4 regions of the Nonomuraea sp. IBHARD001 genome follow, and region 1 is predicted to be linked to each of the others. Evidence: riboswitches for the same ligand, from Rfam matches in the RefSeq annotation. Region 1 holds a riboswitch; each other region holds the start of a gene.

Region 1 (4,191 bases):
CCGGCAGCATGCTCCCGCTGCGGGTGGCCGTGCTGGACGGGCGCGCCGCCCCTTTCACACCCGGGGAGAGCGCGGCGCACCTCTACCGCGTCGTCGCCACCGGCCTGCTGGCGCCGCTGGTCCAGGCCGTGCTCGGCGTGGTGAAGATCTCGCCCGGCCTGCTGTGGGGCAATGCGGCGTCGGCGCTTGCGGGAGCCGTACGCGCCCTGGTGCTGGCCAGGCCGGGGCTCGGCGGGCGGGCCACGGCGCTCGGGCGTGAGCTGCTCGGGCTGGGCGTGCTGCGCGGGGGCGGCGAGCTGATCCAGCCGGTGCCCGGAGCGCCCTTCTTCGTCAGGCGCACGTGCTGCCTGTACTACCGGCTGCCCGGCGGCGGGATGTGCGGCGACTGCGCGCTGATCGACCCGCCGACCCGCAGCGCCCAATGGCGCCCCTCCCCCGAAGGACGACGATGAGCGGCCTGACCGTCTGCAGGGACTGCTGCTGCGGCAGCACACGCAAGGTGCCCGCGCTCGACCACGACGAACAGGTGCGCCTGCTGTCGGAGATCGCCGAGGTACGCCTCAGCGAGTGCCTGGACGTGTGCGAGCAGGCCAATGTGGTCGTCGTACGGCCCTCGCCCGAGGGCAGGGCGGCGGGCGGCAGGCCGGTGTGGCTCGGCCTGGTCAACCATCCGGGCGCGGCCGGCGACATCGCCGCCTGGATCGAGGCGGGCGGTCCCGGCCTGGCCCCCATGCCCGACATCCTCGGCCTGCACGCCTTCACCCCGCCACGCCGGGTCAGACCGCAACGCGGGACCCTGCCCCTGGCGTGAGGAGGAGGGGCAAGCGCCCGGCGGGCAAGCCCCTACGCGCCGGGCGTCACGCGTCGCAGCAGGTACGTGTCCATGATCCACCCCTTGCGCTCGCGTGCGGCGGCGCGCAACTCCTTGATGCGTTCGGCCACCTCGGGCACCGGTCCCGAGACGAGGATCTCGTCGGGCGTGCCGAGGTAGGCCCCCCAGTAGATGTGGTACTCCTCGCCCAGCCCGGCGAAGGCGCAGTGCGCGTCGAGCATGACCGCCACGTCGTCGGCGTCAGGCCCCTCGGCGGCCAGGCGGCGGCCGGTAGTGATGTGCACGGGCTTGGCGACACTGGTCAGGCTGGTGCGGTGCGCGGCGGTCAGCGCCGACACGCTCGTGATGCCCGCGACCACCTCGTACTCGAAGGCGACCTCCCCCTTGGCCAGCACCTCCTCGATCCCGGCCAGCGTGCTGTCGTAGAGCCCGGGATCGCCCCACACCAGGATCGCCCCGACCTGGCCGTCGCCCAGCTCCTCGCGGACGAACGCCTCGTACAGCCCGGCCCGCCGCGAGCGCCACCGCTCGACCGCCTCGGTGTAGGCGGGCGTGGTCCGGTCGCGTTCCGGATCGGCCGCCTCGACCACACGGTACGGCGGGCGGGCATGCGTCTCGATCATCGTCCGGCGCAGGTCGAGCAGGTCGTGCTTGGCCTCGCCCTTGCCCAGGACGAAGAACACGTCGGCCGAGGCGATGGCCTCGACCGCCCGCAGGGTGAGGTGGCCGGGGTCCCCGGCGCCGATGCCGATGATGAGGATTCGCTTCACCCGGCACAGTCTGCCCTCCCGCCCATCGAGGTAGTGATCGGGCTCCCGGCTTTCCGCCCTCCCGCCGATCCGGGCGGTGATCGGGGCTCCCGGCTTTGCGCTCGGGCCGGGGCGGCCTATGGTGGTGCGTGCAGTCGGTTCGCCCTGCCAGCCGGGCAGGCGCGTCGCAAGAGGGAACCCGGTGTGAATCCGGGACTGCCCCGCAGCGGTGAGTGGGAACGACCGCCGTCACATGCACTGGATCCGCACGCGGATCAGGGAAGCGACGGCCACTAGGCACGAGCAGCACGCCCACGAGTCCGAAGACCTGCCACTGCCCGTGCGCGTCCGCGCGCGGCGACGTCGATGGCCTCGTGGGCGGGCCGGCTGACCCGGTCGGCGGCGTCGCACGCCGCCTCGCGGTCGTGCCTTCGCGTCCCGGGACCCGTCGGGGTCACCCGTGACTCGCGAAGGAGAGTTTCGTGACCGACACCGCTGCTTCCCCCGGCTCACTGGCCACCGTGTACGGCCATCCGCGCCAGGGCCCCGACCGTGAGCTCAAGAAGGCCGTCGAGGGCTACTGGGCCGGCCGGGTGAGCGCCGCCGAACTGCATGCCACCTCGGCCGTGCTGCGCCGCGACACCTGGCGGCGCCTGGCCGACGCCGGGCTCGCCGAACTGCCCACCGGCGACTTCTCCCTGTACGACCACGTGCTGGACACCACCGTCATGGTCGGCGCCGTGCCCGAGCGCCACCGCGCGGCCGTGGCGGCCGACCCACTGGACGGGTACTTCGCCATGGCCAGGGGCACGCAGGAGGTCGCGCCGCTGGAGATGACGAAGTGGTTCGACACCAACTACCACTACCTGGTGCCCGAGCTCGGGCCTGACACCGTGTTCACGGCCGATCCGGCCAAGCAGGTCGCCGAGCTGCGCGAGGCCGTCGCGCAGGGGCACGCGGCCAGGCCGGTCCTGGTCGGGCCCGTCACCTACCTGCTGCTGGCCAAGGCCGCGCCCGGCGTCGACCCCGGATTCGACCCGCTGTCGCTGCTGGAGCGGCTGCTGCCCGTCTATGCCGAGGTGCTCGCCGCACTGCGGGCCGAGGGAGCCGCCTGGGTGCAGCTCGACGAGCCCGCGCTGGTGCAGGACCGGCCGCGCGAGGTGCTCGACGCGGTCGCCTCCGCCTACGCGCGGCTCGGCTCGCTCACCGACCGGCCGCAGATCGTCGTCGCGAGCTACTTCGACCGGCTGGGCGAGGCGCTGCCGGTGCTGGCCGCCGCGCCCGTCGAGGGGCTGGCGATCGACTTCACCGGGCCCGCCGCCGCCAACCTGGAGGACCTGACGGCGCTCGGCGGCCTGCCGGGCAAGCGGCTGATCGCGGGTGTGGTCGACGGGCGCAATGTGTGGATCAACGACCTGGACCAGTCGCTGAGCACCCTGGCCGCACTGCTGGGCCAGGCCGAGCGCCTGGACGTGTCCGCGTCCTGCTCGCTGCTGCACGTGCCGGTCGACGCCGCCGCCGAGACGGAGATCGATCCCGAGATCGCCGCCTGGCTGGCGTTCGCCGCGCAGAAGAGCGCCGAGGTGGTCACGCTGACCAGGGCGCTGACCGAGGGGCCGGACGCGATCGCGCAGTCGTTCGCGGCCAACAGGGCGGCCCGTGCCGCACGCGCCTCCTCCGCGCTCACCCGCGACCCCGCCGTACGCGCGCGGGCCGAGGCCGTGACCGAGGCCGACACGCGTCGCGCGACGCCGTACGAGAAGCGGGCCGGGGCGCAGCGGGAGCGGCTGGGGCTGCCGCCGCTGCCGACGACGACCATCGGGTCCTTCCCGCAGACCGCCGAGCTGCGTACGGCACGGGCCGACCTGCGGGCCGGGCGCATCGGCGAGACGGACTACGACGAGCGGATCGCGGCCGAGATCAGGCAGGTGCTCGCCTTCCAGGAGGCGGCCGGGCTCGACGTCCTGGTGCACGGCGAGCCGGAGCGCAACGACATGGTCCAGTACTTCGCCGAGCAGCTCACCGGCTATGTGGCCACGCTGAACGGCTGGGTGCAGTCCTACGGCACCAGGTACGTACGGCCGCCGATCCTGGCGGGCGACGTGTCCAGGCCGGAGCCGATGACGCTGCGCTGGACGACCTACGCGCAGTCGCAGACCGACAGGCCGGTCAAGGGCATGCTGACCGGGCCGGTGACGATGCTGGCGTGGTCGTTCGTCCGCGACGACCAGCCGCTGGGCGAGACCGCCAGGCAGGTCGCGCTGGCGCTGCGCGACGAGGTGGCCGACCTGGAGGCGGCGGGCACGGCCGTCATCCAGGTGGACGAGCCCGCCCTGCGCGAGACGCTCCCGCTGCGCGCCTCCGGCAGGGCCGCCTACCTGGCCTGGGCGACCGAGGCGTTCCGCCTGGCCACGGCCTCGGTCGCGGAGGACACGCAGATCCACACGCACATGTGCTACGCGGAGTTCGGCGAGATCCTGGGCGCGATCGACGACCTCGACGCCGACGTGATCAGCCTGGAGGCGGCCCGTTCGCACATGCAGGTGGCGCACGAGCTGGCCGGGGCCGGGTACCCGCGTGAGGTCGGCCCCGGCGTCTACGACATCCACT
Region 2 (4,191 bases), 540 kb from region 1:
TCCGGGTTCATGGTGCCCACCAGCAGGAACCTGGCGGCGTGCCGCACCGACACGGCCTCGCGCTCCACATAGTTGGTGCCGAGCGCGGCGGCGTCGAGCAGCAGGTCGACCAGGTGGTCGTGCAGCAGGTTCACCTCGTCGACATAGAGCACGCCCCGATGGGCCGCGGCCAGCAGGCCGGGCTCGAACGCCTTCACGCCCTCGGTCAGCGCCCGCTCCAGGTCGAGCGAGCCGACCAGCCTGTCCTCGGCCGCGCCCACCGGCAGCTCCACCAGCGCGGCGGCCCTGACCTGCGATCCCGCGCCCTTCTCGTGCGGCCCGTCGGGGCAGGAGGCGTCGGGCGCGGCGGGGTCGCAGCCGAACCGGCAGCCCGATACCACCTCCACCGGCGGCAGCTGGGCGGCCAGCGCCCTGACGATCGTGGACTTGGCGGTGCCCTTCTCGCCTCGCACCAGGACGCCGCCCACGCGTGGCGAGACGGCGTTCAGCACCAGTGCGAGCTTGAGGTCCGCCAGGCCGACGACGGCGCTGAACGGATAGGCAGGGATCACGAAGGGACCTTCCTGTTGACGTAGGCGATCCGCCAGCCGTTCCCGGCGGCGGTCAGCTCGGTGAAGGACAGGGGGGCGAGGTCGAAGCGCAGGCCCGCGGACGACGGCAGCCCGAGCGCGTGACACAGCCCGGCGCGGATCAGCCCCGCGTCGCCGATCAGCACGACGCTCTCCCCCAGCCTGGCGTGCGAGGCGGCCCCGAACACCGCCAGCCTGGCCGCCACCCGGTCGACCATGGCGTCGAGGCTCTCCCCGCCGTGCGGCGCCGACCCGGCATCGGCCAGCCACCCGGCCAGCGCCTGCGGCTCCTCCACGGCGACCGCCGCGTACGGCAGGCCGCTCCAGCGCCCGTGGTCGGCCTCGGCCAGCACGTCCTCGGCGACCGGCGTCAGGCCGAGCGCCCGGCCGGTCGCCATGGCGGAGGGATGCGGCGCGCATCTGCACACCACCGCCCCCCGCGCCCAGCGCGCGACGGCGTCGCGCAACTGCGTGGCCTTGGCCAGCGCCGCCGGGTCCGGCCGATCGGCCGGATCGAGCGACCCGGGGGCGGTTCGGCCCTCCAGAGGAGGGCCGGGCTCCCGGCTCGCGGTCCGTGCGCCTGCCCCTGCCCCGCCCGGCAAAGCGGCGGGCCGGGGGCCGTGGGCGTCCAGGACGGGGGTGCCGGGGAAGCGGGCTTCGCGCATGCCCGGGGTCATGGCCTGCCTGACGAACAGCAGGCGACGACCTGCGGGCATGCCGCTCAGCCCGGTGAGGTCGCCGGGACGGCGCGCAGGTCGCGGGTGCGGGCGGCGCGGTCGCCGACATAGCCGAACAGCACGCCGAACGCCGTCCAGAACACCAGCTGCGTCCCGAGCGAGGCCAGCCTGAACTCCCAGAGCAGCGAGGCGGGGAAGCCTTCGGCGACCTCGTCGATCTTCGGCAGCAGCAGCCACGCGGCCACGACCGGCACCAGGAAGGCCAGGACCGCACCGCCCCACTTGGCCCACGGCCCGCTGCCCGGCGACACCCTGCGCGCGGTGGCGACCGCGACGGCGGTGGCGGCGAGGCCGACCAGCACCATGACCACGTACAGCAGGGTCCTGCTGTTGATGGTCTCGGGATCCCCCACCGCCGGAGGGTTGGCCGGATATTTCAGGAACGGTACAACGATGACGGCGACGAAAGCCGTGGCCGAGGCCACGACGGCCAGGGCGGCGTCCGAGCGGGGACCGACCCGGCCGCGCAGCCCGGCGAACACGAGGGCGAACACGCCGCCGACCGCGACGCCGTACAGGCCGAGTGCGAGGAAGAGGCCGGCCTTCTGCATGGGTCTGGTGACCTCGGCCTCCTCGTGCGAGTGGCCGTCGGCGGGCTCGGGCTCGGCCGCGGGGGGCGCGGCGGCCGCCGCAGCCTCCTCGATGGCGATGGCCGCGTCGACGCGCGGCTCCCCGAGCGTGAAGGCGAAGGCAGCGGCGATCAGTCCGGCGACCAGCCCCACGAGCAGGCCCCGGACGAGCAGGGTGCGTACCACGACGTCCCCTAGTGGCAGGGCACGCCGAGCAGGTGACGCCCGTCGTGCATGAGTTCGTGGAGGAACGTACCCGTCTGCGAGATGGCGCCGTTGTCCATCAGCACCAGATACGCCAGCAGCAGGAACACCGGCACGGCCAGCAGCCAAGGGCGCAGGCTGGGCAAGGGCACGGTCGTCGGACCGGTCAGGTCACTCATCAGGCCTCCTTAGGGATCACGCGTCCCAATGCATGAGGACGCGGCGGCCAAGAGACCTGGCTCCCGGGCTCAAGGCCCGGATACAGTGGCGCGACCGCACCGGCATCTCACCGGATTTCCCATCGGCCACCGCGAAATCATCCGGAACGTATCGTTTTCCATCACGCCCGTCAACAACGTCGCCTAGGGTAGGAAGGCTGTTCATGCTCACCGTCGACGACGTACGCCGACTGGCCGTCACCCTCCCCCGGACCACCGAACACCTGATCAGGGACAGGGTGAAGTTCAGGGTCGGCTCGATCGTCTACGTCGCCTTCTCCCGCGACGAGACCCTCATGGGCTTCGGCTTCCCCAAGGAGGAGCGCGCGGCCCTGGTCGCCGCCGAGCCGGAGAAGTTCCTGCTTCCGCCCGAGTCGAGCATGCGCTACCAGTGGGTGATGGCCAGGATGTCGGCCCTGGGCGCCGACGAGATGCGCGAGCTGGTCGTGGACGCCTGGCGCATGTGCGTCCCGAAGAAGCTCCGCGTCCTCGTCGACGACCGCGGCCACCCGGTGCCCTGAGCGGTCAGTCCGGCTCGTGGCGCACCGGCGCGAAGCTCTGCCGTACGGCGGCGCGCACGTCGGGCACGGCGCCTGCCGCCCGCGCCTGGACCAGGGCGTTGCCGAGCGCGGTGGCCTCGGCCGGACCCGCGAGGACCGGCAGGCCGCACGCGCGTGCGGTCAGGCGGCACAGCAGGGCGTTGCGCGAGCCGCCGCCGACCAGGTGCACGACCTCCACAGGGCGGCCCGACAGCCTGACCGCGTCCTCGATCGCACGGCGGTGCCCCTCGGCCAGCGAGTCCAGCACGCACCGCACGGTCTCGGCCCGGGTCGCGGGCGGACGCAGGCCCGCGCGCACGCAGGCGTCGGCGATCCTGGCCGGCATGTCGCCCGGCGGCTGGAAGGCCGGGTCCGAGACGTCCACGACCGGCCCGCCCCGCACCTCGGCCGCCCCGGCCAGCAGGCCGTCCAGGTCGGCCGTGCCCCAGGTACGCAGGCACTCCTGCAGCAGCCACAGGCCCGTGACGTTGCGCAGGAACCTGACCGTGCCGTCGAGGCCCGCCTCGTTGGTGAACCCGGCGGCCCCGGCCTCGGCCGTCGTCACGGGCGCGTCCAGCTCGAGCCCGGCCAGCGACCAGGTGCCGCACGAGATGTAGGCGAAGGCGGGCCCGGCGGCGGGCACCGCGGCCACGGCCGAGGCCGTGTCGTGCGAGGCGACGGCGAGCACCGGCGTGCCGTCGCCGGTGACGCCCAGCCGCTCGCCCGGCGCGGCGATCGGCGGGAACAGGGACGCGTCGATGCCGAGCTCGCCCATCAGCGCGGTGTCCCACGCCTGGGTACGCGGGTCGAGGAGCTGGGTGGTCGAGGCGTTGGTCAGCTCGGCGCCGATCCGGCCCGTCAGCCAGTACACGATCAGGTCGGGCACCAGCAGCAGCGTCCTGGCCGCCGCGAGTTGCGCCGACCCGGCGGCCGAGCGCAACTGGTTGACGGTGTTGAACGGCTGCCACGCGATGCCCGTGCGCTCCCACAGTCCCGGGTCGCCGACCGATGAGGTACGGCCGTCGCGGTAGTGCACGGGGTTGCCGAGCAGCCGCCCGTCGGCGTCGAGCAGCCCGTAGTCGACCGCCCAGCCGTCCACGCCGATCCCGTCGACCGGCCCGGCCGCGCGCAGCCCTTCGAGCACGCCGCGGTGCAGGCGCAGGACGTCCCAGTGCAGGACGCCGCCCGCCCGCACCGGCACGTTCGCGAACCTGTGCGCCTCGCGCAGCCGCACGTCCGCGCCGCCGGGCCCGATCTCGGCCACCACGACCCGCCCGCTGGAGGCGCCGAGGTCGACGGCGGCCCACCGCGTGTGCGTGGGTCGTGTGCTCATCGGTCGTGTGTTCATCGCAGGA
Region 3 (4,191 bases), 3.4 Mb from region 1:
TCAGTGAGCCGATCGTCATGAACAGCAGGTCGTCCGGGCCGAGGTCGACGCCTCCCGGTTCGCCGTCGCGCTTCCAGTGCAGGTGCGAGGCCTGCTTGCTGTTGCCGCGGAAGGTGAAGTCGACGTCGGTCACCTCGGTGCTGAAATGGAACACCACACCCTGGTCGAGCAGCCAGGTGTAGAGCGGCAGCACCAGCGACTCGTACTGGTTGTACTTGGTGAACTTCAGCGCCGAGAAGTCCGGCAGGCCGCCGATGTGATGGATGAAGCGATGCAGGTAGAGCTTCATCTCCAGCGCCGAATGCCATTGCTCGAAGGCGAACATCGTGCGCCAGTACAGCCAGAACGTACTGCTCAGGAAGTCCTCGCCGAACACCTCGTCGATGCGCTTGTCCTCCATTTCCTCGCGGGTGGCGAGGAATACCTTGACGAGGTTCTTCTGCGCTTTGTCGTTGAGGGCGAACAGGCCGTTGGTGTGGGCGTCCTGGCCCTGTTTCTCGGTGACGCGCTGGAGGGAGAAGTTCGGGTCGTCCTTGTTCAGCCAGTAGAACTCGTCGAGCACACTCGCGCCCTCGATCTCCAGCGAGGGAATCGACCTGAACAGGTCCCAGAGGCATTCGAAATGGTTCTCCATCTCGCGCCCGCCCCTGACCACGAACCCCTTCTCCGGCTCCTTGATCCCGTCCAGCGCTCCGCCCGGCAGCCGCAGCCGCTCCAGTACGGTGATCCGCTCCCCGGCCATCCCGCCGTCCCGGACGAGGAACGCCGCCCCCGCCAGCGACGCCAGCCCCGCCCCCACGAACCACGCCGTCTTCCCGTCCACACCTTCCGGTTTACGCGGCCGCGCAAAAGCCTCATAGTTCCCACTGCTGTAGTACATTCCGCCCCCGATCACCCACCGTGTACGTGATCTTCCTGCCCGTGGGCGTATGGACTCACACAGGGGCGGAGTGTCCTTTCGTCTGCTTCGTGGAGGAGTGTTTCGGATGACATATGAGCCGCTGGGGAGCATGGTGGCGCGCGTGGTCGGGCGGGACGAGGACGTGCTCGGGATCGCGGAGTTCGAGGACGGGGACGGCGTCGCATTGATCTTCATGCCATCGCCCGACGACCCGGACGAAGGGGACATGAACACCTACTGCATCGTCCGAGAGGACCAGCGCACGACGTACGGCGGGCTGACGGGTGTCGCGTTCGAGGACGGTGGGGTACGGCTGGGGTTCACGCCGGAGGCGGCGGAGGACCTGGGGGTGCGGGAGAGCGTCTGGGTGGAGCTGCGGGTCGACGGCGAGGCGGTGGAGGTGTTGCGCAGGAGCCTGCGCGAGATGGCTGGCGAGGCGGTCGCGTGAAGGCGAGATGGCTGGCGCTGCTGCCGATTCTCGGGCTGGGGCTGGCGGTGTTGGTGCCGGTCTGGCGGGACGACGGGCGGCTGGATGACTTCTACCAGCGTTTCCACGACCGTCCCCGGCCTCCGCAGACGCAGGACCACTTCTACCGGGAGGGCGACGCGGTCTTCGGCAAGAACCTGGTCGGCGGCAGCGGTAGCTCCTGCGACTACCGCGTGCGGATCACCATGCGGACCGGGCTGACCCCGCAGGAGATCCAACGCCACTACGAAGGAGTGACGGTCGCCGGAGTCGAGAGCAAGGCGACGATCTCCCTGTACTTCGAACCCCAGGACAAGGGCGGACGCGTCATCGTCGAGGCGTACGACTCGCACGACTGGGACGGCGATTGGCGCTGCTACTAGACGCGGAAGCGGGGGAGCATCGTGCGGAAGCTGGTCGTGGTGGGTGTGGTGCTGGCGGTGTTGGTGCAGGGGTGTGGGTGGTACTTCGGGCGGTTCGAGAGGTCGATGGGGGAGATGGAGAAGGCCGCGATGAGCCTGCGGAAGGAGGGGGCGGAGATCAAGGGGCCGGTGCGGATCGGGGAGATCATGTTCGACCACGTCTACAGAGAGGACGGGCAGGTGCTCTTCGTGGAGAGCCACGGCCACGCGTATGAGCCTTCGGGCTATCTGTGGCGGCCGGGCGGTGAGGAGCCGGTGAACAACGCGGATCCGGCGGCGGGGCTCATGATCGTGCATGAGCGGGGCGACTGGCACTGGTGGCGGGAGAGCTGGTGAAGGTGGGGCGCAGCAGGGGGTGGCGCATGGTTTTGCTGGGCTTTGTGCGAGCATGGGCGGCGTAGGCGACGGCGGAACGAGGAAACCGGTGTGAATCCGGTGCGGTCCCGCCACTGTGATCGGCGAGCGGATCCCGAACGAGCCACTGCCCATACGGGTGGGAAGGCCGGGACGAGCCCAGACCCGAGAGCCAGGAGACTCACGCGGTCGCCTCCTCACAGAAATTGGGGCGGATCTCCCCAAGAGAGGAACGGTGGTCGCCGTGCCGACTGGCATGAGGTCCTTCGGGCTGTCCGCGTCACGGGTCCCTTCTTCGATGATCCGGCTCATCGCCCCCGCTCTACGGGCTCGCCCGTGAGTGAAAGGACCCGTCATGACGACGAGCCGACGCTCGCTCCTTGCCATCCCCCTGATCGTCACAGCCATGCTGGCCTCCGCCTGCGGCGCCACCGGCCAGACCAGCGCCACGCCTCCCACGCCCCCCACGGCCGCCGCGCCCTCGGCGCTCGCCGGGTTCCCGCTGACGATCACCAACTGCGGCGTGAGCAGTACCTTCCAGCGTCCGCCGCAGCGCGCGGTGACGCTCAACCAGCACGCGACCGAGATCATGCTCGCCCTCGGCCTGGCCAAGTCGATGGTCGGTACGGCCTACCTCGACGACAAGGTCCTTCCTGAGTTCGCGAGCGCGTACCAGGGCATCAAGGTGCTGGCCAAGGAGTACCCCTCCTACGAGGTGCTGCTGTCGGCCGAGCCCGACTTCGTGTACGCGGGGTTCGCCAGCGGGTTCGACGAGAAGTCCGGCCGCAGCCGTGAGGCGCTGACCAAGGCCGGGATCCCCTCCTACGTCAACCTCGAGCAGTGCCCCGAAGGCCCGGTGAACGCGGCGCTGATCGAGGAGGAGATCCGCACGATCGGCAAGATCTTCGCCGTGCCCGAGCGCGCCGACGAGCAGGTCGTGCTGATGCGCACGGTGCTCGACGGGGTGAAGGCCAAGCTCGACGGCGTCGACCCGCTGAAGGTGTTCGTCTACGACAGCGGCGAGAAGACCGCCTTCACCGCGGGCGGCGCGGGAATCGGCAACGAGATGATCAAGCTGGCCGGGGCGGGCAACATCTTCGCCGACGTGAACAAGACCTGGGCCGACGTCTCCTTCGAGCAGGTCGCCGACCGCTCGCCCGACGTGATCGTCATCTACGACTACGGCGACCAGCCCGTGGCCAAGAAGAAGGAGTTCCTGCTGGCCAACCCGGCGCTCAAGGACGTGCCCGCGATCAAGAACAAGCGGTTCGCGGTCCTGCCGTTGTCGTCGGCGGTGCTCGGCGTGCGCGTGCCCGAGGCCGTGCGCTCGCTGGCCACGCAGATCCACCCGGATCGGTTCGCGTGACCAAGCTCGTCACGGCACGCGCCGCGCGCCTGCCGTACCCGGTCGTGCTGGTGGTGCTCGGTGGGGTGCTGGTGCTCGCGGGTACGGCGGGCGTCGCGGTCGGGTCGGTCGGCGTGCCGTTCGGCGAGGTGTGGGCGATCGTGCTGCACCGCGTGCATCCGGCGCTGGTCGAGCCGGTGTGGACGGCGGTCAGGGAGACGATCGTGATGGACGTGCGCGTGCCCAGGATCCTGCTGTGCGGGGTCGTGGGCGCGGGGCTGTCGGTGTGCGGGATGGCCCTGCAGGCGCTCGTCCGCAATCCGCTGGCCGATCCGATGCTGCTCGGCGTCTCCTCCGGGGCTTCGGTGGGGGCGGTCGTGGTCATGGTGTCGGGCGTCACCGTGCTGGGGGCGTTCTCGCTGCCGGTCGCGGCGTTCGCGGGGGCGCTGGGCGCACTGGTCGCGGTGTACTTCCTCGCGCGGGCCGGAGGGCGGATGACCACCGTGCGGCTGGTGCTGGCGGGAGTCGCCACCGCCGAGGTGCTTTCGGCCGTGGCCAGCTATCTGATCATCACATCCGGCGATCCACACAAGTCCGACTCGGCACTGCGCTGGATGCTGGGCGGGCTCGCGGGCACGACCTGGGAGCTGGTCTGGATCCCCATGGCGGCCGTACTGCTCGGCACCTGCGTGCTGCTGGGCGT
Region 4 (4,191 bases), 550 kb from region 1:
GTGAGCTCGTCGGTCGTGCGGGCCAGCCTGGGCACGACCTCGGCCGAGGCGAACTCCAGGATGCTCGTCACCAGCGCGTCGGGCCCGCCGAGCACCCGCGCGGTGACCTCGCCGGAGGCGGCCTTCGACCAGCCGGAGTCCTCCATGGCCTGGACGAGCGCACGGGCCTTCGCCTCGGCCTCGTCGACGCTCACCCGCCCGGCCGAGCCGTCCTCGGCCAGGCCGAGCGCCTCGCGCAGTCCGGGCAGCGACTCCTGACCGGCCCACATCTGCCTGGCCCGCAGCATCGCCAGCACCAGGTCGACCCGAGTGGCGCCCTGCGGGGCCGCGCCCAGCACGTGCAGGCCGTCGCGGATCTGGGCGTCCTTCACCTCGCACAGCCAGCCGTCGACGTGCAGCAGGAAGTCGTCGAACTCGGTGTCGTGCGGCCGGTCGGCCAGCCCGAGGTCGTGGTCGAGCTTGGCCGCCTGGATGAGCGTCCAGATCTGCGCCCTGATCGCGGGCAGCTTGGCCGGGTCCATCGCCGCGATCGAGGCGTGCTCGTCCAGCAGCTGCTCCAGGCGGGCGATGTCGCCGTAGGTCTCGGCGCGGGCCATCGGCGGCACCATGTGGTCGACGAGCACCGCGTGCGCCCTGCGCTTGGCCTGGGTGCCCTCGCCGGGGTCGTTGACCAGGAAGGGGTAGATCAGCGGCACGTCCCCGAGCGCGGCGTCCGGCCCGCAGGCGGCCGACAGGCCCGCCGACTTGCCCGGCAGCCACTCCAGGTTGCCGTGCTTGCCGACGTGCACGACGGCGTGCGCGCCGAAGTCGTCGGCCAGCCAGCGGTAGGCGGCCAGGTAGTGATGGCTGGGCGGCAGGTCCGGGTCGTGGTAGATGGCGATCGGGTTCTCGCCGAAACCGCGCGGCGGCTGCACCATGACCACGACGTTGCCCGCGCGCAGCGCCGCGAGCACGATGTCGCCCTCGTGCGTGAACAGCTCGCCGGGCGCGGGGCCCCAGTGCTCCTCGACGCCTTCGCGCAGCGCGGCGGGCAGCGTGCCGAAGTACTCGGCGTAGCGGGCGCCGGGGATGCGCACGGGATTGCCCGCGAGCTGCTCCTCGGTCAGCCAGTCGGCGTCCTGGCCGCCCGCCGCGATCAGCGCGTGGATCAGCGCGTCGCCGTCGGCGTCCGCCACGCCGGGGAAGCCCTCGCCCAGGTCGTAGCCCTCCTGCTGGAGCACGGCCAGCAGCTTGACCACACTGGCCGGGGTGTCCAGCCCGACCGCGTTGCCGATCCTGGAGTGCTTGGTCGGGTAGGCCGACAGCATCACCGCGATCCGCTTGTCGCCGGGAGCCACGTGCCGCAGCAGCCCGTGCCGTACGGCGATGCCCGCGACCCTGGCGGCGCGCTCCTCGTCGGCCACGTAGACGGTCAGCCCGTCCTCGTCGATCTCCTTGAAGGAGAAGGGCACGGTGATGATGCGCCCGTCGAACTCGGGGATGGCCACCTGCGAGGCGGCGTCCAGCGGGGACAGGCCGTCGTCGTTGGCCTCCCACGCCTCGCGGCTGGTCGTCAGGCACAGGCCTTGCAGGATCGGCACGTCGAGCCCGGCGAGCGCGCCCACGTCCCAGGCGGCGTCGTCGCCCCCGGCTCCGGCCGAGGCGGGCTTGGACCCTCCGGCGGCCAGGACGGTCACCACCAGGGCGTCGGCCTGGCGCAGCACCTCCAGCAGCTCGGGCTCGGCCGTCCGCAGCGAGGAGCAGAACACCGGCAGCGCCCGCCCGCCTGAGGCCTCGACGGCCTGGCAGAGCGTCTCGACGAAGGCGGTGTTCCCGGCCACGTGGTGCGCGCGGTAGTACAGGACGCCGATGACGGGGCCGTCGGTCGCGGCGGCGGTGCGCGGCAGCGGTCCCCATGAGGGGGTGGGCTCGGGGGCGGCGAAACCGTGCCCGGTCAGCAGCACGGTGTCGGACAGGAAGGCGTGCAGCTCGCCCAGGTTGGCCGGTCCGCCGTGCGCGAGATAGGCGTGCGCCTCGGCGCAGACACCGCCGCTCACCGTGGACAGCTCCATGAGCTCGGCGTCCGGCGCCTGCTCGCCGCCGAGCACCACGACCGGCCTGGGGCCCGCGAGCAGGGCGTCGAGCCCGTCCTCCCAGGCTCTCCTGCCGCCGAGGATGCGCACGACCACCAGATCGACGCCGTCGAGCAGGGGCGGCAGGTCGTCGGCCGTGAGCCTGGCCGGGTTGCCCAGCCGGTAGGCGGCGGCGCTGGCGCGTGCGCTCAGCAGGTCGGTGTCCGAGGTGGAAAGCAGCAGGACGGTGGGGTGCTCGGGACGCACGAAAGGTCCTCCCTCGGGGTCCGCGCCCCGGTCGTGGGTGTCACGACGGCAGAAGTCTCCTGGCTCCCGGATCGGCGCTCACCCCTGGCCTTCCCGTCCGTCGCCGGACCGTGGCCTGCGGTGGGGCTTGCTCCCCGGTTACAGTGGCGGGACCGCGCCGGTTTCTCACCGGCTTCCTTCTGCGCCGTCGCCTGCGCTCAGCATGGCACACAGATCCGGCCCAGAAAACTGGCGTTACCATCCTCAACGTGGCTGAAACCGGACGATCACGACGTGACGCCTGTCCCGGTGCGCTGTCGGCGCACGCCGCCGCCGACGGCCTGCTGGCCCGCGTACGGCTGCCGGGAGGCGCGATCACCGCGAGCGGGCTGCACGACCTCGCGGACGGCGCCGCCCGGCTCGGCTCCGGCGTGCTCGAACTCACCTCACGGGGCAACATCCAGGTCAGAGGGCTGGACGCGACCGGCCTTCCGCTGCTGGCCGGCCTGCTCGCCCGGGCCGGACTGCTGCCTTCGGCCACCCACGAGCGCGTGCGCAACATCGTCGCCTCGCCGCTGAGCGGGCGCTCCTCGCACACCCTGCTGGATGTGCGGGAGGCGGTGCGTGAGCTGGACGAGCGGGTGTGCTCGACGCCTCGGCTGGCCTCGCTGCCCGGGCGGTTCCTGTTCGCGCTGGACGACGGTTCGGGCGACGTGCGGGCGTTGCGTGCCGACGTCACGGCCGTGGCCGTCGCGGCGGACGAGGCGGCCGTCCTGCTGGCCGGGGCCGACAGCGGCCTGCGGGCGCCCGCCGCCCTCGTGCCCTCCGTGCTGGTCGCGGCGGCGCACGCCTTCCTCGACGAGCGCGAGGCGCAGGGCTCGGCGGCCTGGCGGCTGGCCGAGCTGCAGGAGGGCCCCTCGCGCTGCGCCGTACGGCTGGGCGGCGTCGCGGGGGTGGGCCGGGCGCCCGGAGGGGACGGGACGCCGCCAGCCGTCGGAGGCGTCGTCCAGCCCGACGGACGGGTGGCGGTGGTGGCCGGTGCGCCTCTGGGGCGGCTGACGGCGGCGCGGGCCGAGCTGCTGGCGGCCGTGTCCGCGCAGGCCGGAGGGCTGATCGTCACCCCGTGGCGTACGGTCGTCGTGCCCGACCAGGAGGCGGGGCGTGCGGCGGAGCTGATCGGGGAACTGGCGGCGGCCGGGCTGATCACCGATGCGGCGCATCCGCTGGCCGGGGTGAGCGCGTGCACCGGGCTCCCGGGATGCGCCAAGTCGCTCGCCGACGTACGGGCCGACGCCGAGCGCTGGGCGGCAGGGCAGGGGGTGATGCCGCCGGGTCCGGCAAAGGGCGCTAATCTCCCCGTGCACTGGTCGGGATGCGAGCGACGTTGCGGACGGCCACGCGAGACAGCGGCCGACTTCGTCGCCACAGCGGACGGCTACCGTACACAGCACGCAGGGGACATGTGAGCGACTACATCCGCGACGGCGCGGAGATCTACCGGCAGTCCTTCGCCACCATCAGGGCCGAGGCCGACCTGTCGGGCCTGCCCGCCGACGTCGCCAGGGTCGCCGTGCGCATGATCCACGCGTGCGGCATGACCGATCTGCCCGCCGACATCGGCCACAGCCCGCGCGTGGTCGCCTCGGCCCGTACGGCGCTGCTGGCCGGCGCGCCGGTGCTGTGCGACGCGACCATGGTGGCCTCCGGCGTCACCCGTCGCAGGCTGCCGGCGGGCAACGAGGTGCTCTGCCTGCTCGGCGACCCCCGCGTGCCCGCTCTGGCCCAGCGGCTGGGCACGACCCGCAGCGCGGCGGCCGTCGAGCTGTGGGCCGACCGGCTCGACGGCGCGGTCGTCGCGGTGGGCAACGCGCCGACGGCCCTGTTCCGGCTGCTG

What was found. Region 1 has a riboswitch for cobalamin ahead of metE (5-methyltetrahydropteroyltriglutamate--homocysteine S-methyltransferase). Riboswitches for the same ligand answer to the same signal wherever they lie in the genome.
Region 2: linked by a shared signal. The riboswitch ahead of ACTWNK_RS20430 (CbtB domain-containing protein) and the one ahead of metE (5-methyltetrahydropteroyltriglutamate--homocysteine S-methyltransferase) in region 1 are both predicted to bind cobalamin.
Region 3: linked by a shared signal. The riboswitch ahead of ACTWNK_RS02235 (ABC transporter substrate-binding protein) and the one ahead of metE (5-methyltetrahydropteroyltriglutamate--homocysteine S-methyltransferase) in region 1 are both predicted to bind cobalamin.
Region 4: linked by a shared signal. The riboswitch ahead of cobN (cobaltochelatase subunit CobN) and the one ahead of metE (5-methyltetrahydropteroyltriglutamate--homocysteine S-methyltransferase) in region 1 are both predicted to bind cobalamin.

What each region holds. Positions count from the first base shown of each region.
Region 1 covers NZ_JBWBBW010000002.1:3,486,213-3,490,403, reverse strand. The annotation lists gene ACTWNK_RS18090 ((2Fe-2S)-binding protein) at 1-452, shown strand, start outside; gene ACTWNK_RS18085 (hypothetical protein) at 449-811, shown strand; gene cobF (precorrin-6A synthase (deacetylating)) at 844-1,602, opposite strand; cobalamin riboswitch at 1,720-1,931, shown strand; gene metE (5-methyltetrahydropteroyltriglutamate--homocysteine S-methyltransferase) at 2,064-4,191, shown strand, end outside.
Region 2 covers NZ_JBWBBW010000002.1:4,030,881-4,035,071, reverse strand. The annotation lists gene ACTWNK_RS20445 (putative cobaltochelatase) at 1-551, opposite strand, end outside; gene ACTWNK_RS20440 (histidine phosphatase family protein) at 548-1,285, opposite strand; gene ACTWNK_RS20435 (CbtA family protein) at 1,291-2,061, opposite strand; gene ACTWNK_RS20430 (CbtB domain-containing protein) at 2,070-2,258, opposite strand; adenosylcobalamin (AdoCbl) riboswitch at 2,259-2,405, opposite strand; gene ACTWNK_RS20425 (MmcQ/YjbR family DNA-binding protein) at 2,462-2,818, shown strand; gene ACTWNK_RS20420 (rhamnulokinase) at 2,823-4,169, opposite strand; gene ACTWNK_RS20415 (bifunctional aldolase/short-chain dehydrogenase) at 4,181-4,191, opposite strand, start outside.
Region 3 covers NZ_JBWBBW010000002.1:45,853-50,043, forward strand. The annotation lists gene ACTWNK_RS02215 (oleate hydratase) at 1-1,096, opposite strand, end outside; gene ACTWNK_RS02220 (hypothetical protein) at 987-1,349, shown strand; gene ACTWNK_RS02225 (hypothetical protein) at 1,346-1,750, shown strand; gene ACTWNK_RS02230 (hypothetical protein) at 1,772-2,125, shown strand; cobalamin riboswitch at 2,151-2,346, shown strand; gene ACTWNK_RS02235 (ABC transporter substrate-binding protein) at 2,499-3,509, shown strand; gene ACTWNK_RS02240 (FecCD family ABC transporter permease) at 3,506-4,191, shown strand, end outside.
Region 4 covers NZ_JBWBBW010000002.1:4,039,781-4,043,971, forward strand. The annotation lists gene cobN (cobaltochelatase subunit CobN) at 1-2,318, opposite strand, end outside; cobalamin riboswitch at 2,356-2,546, opposite strand; gene cobG (precorrin-3B synthase) at 2,567-3,763, shown strand; gene ACTWNK_RS20470 (precorrin-8X methylmutase) at 3,760-4,191, shown strand, end outside.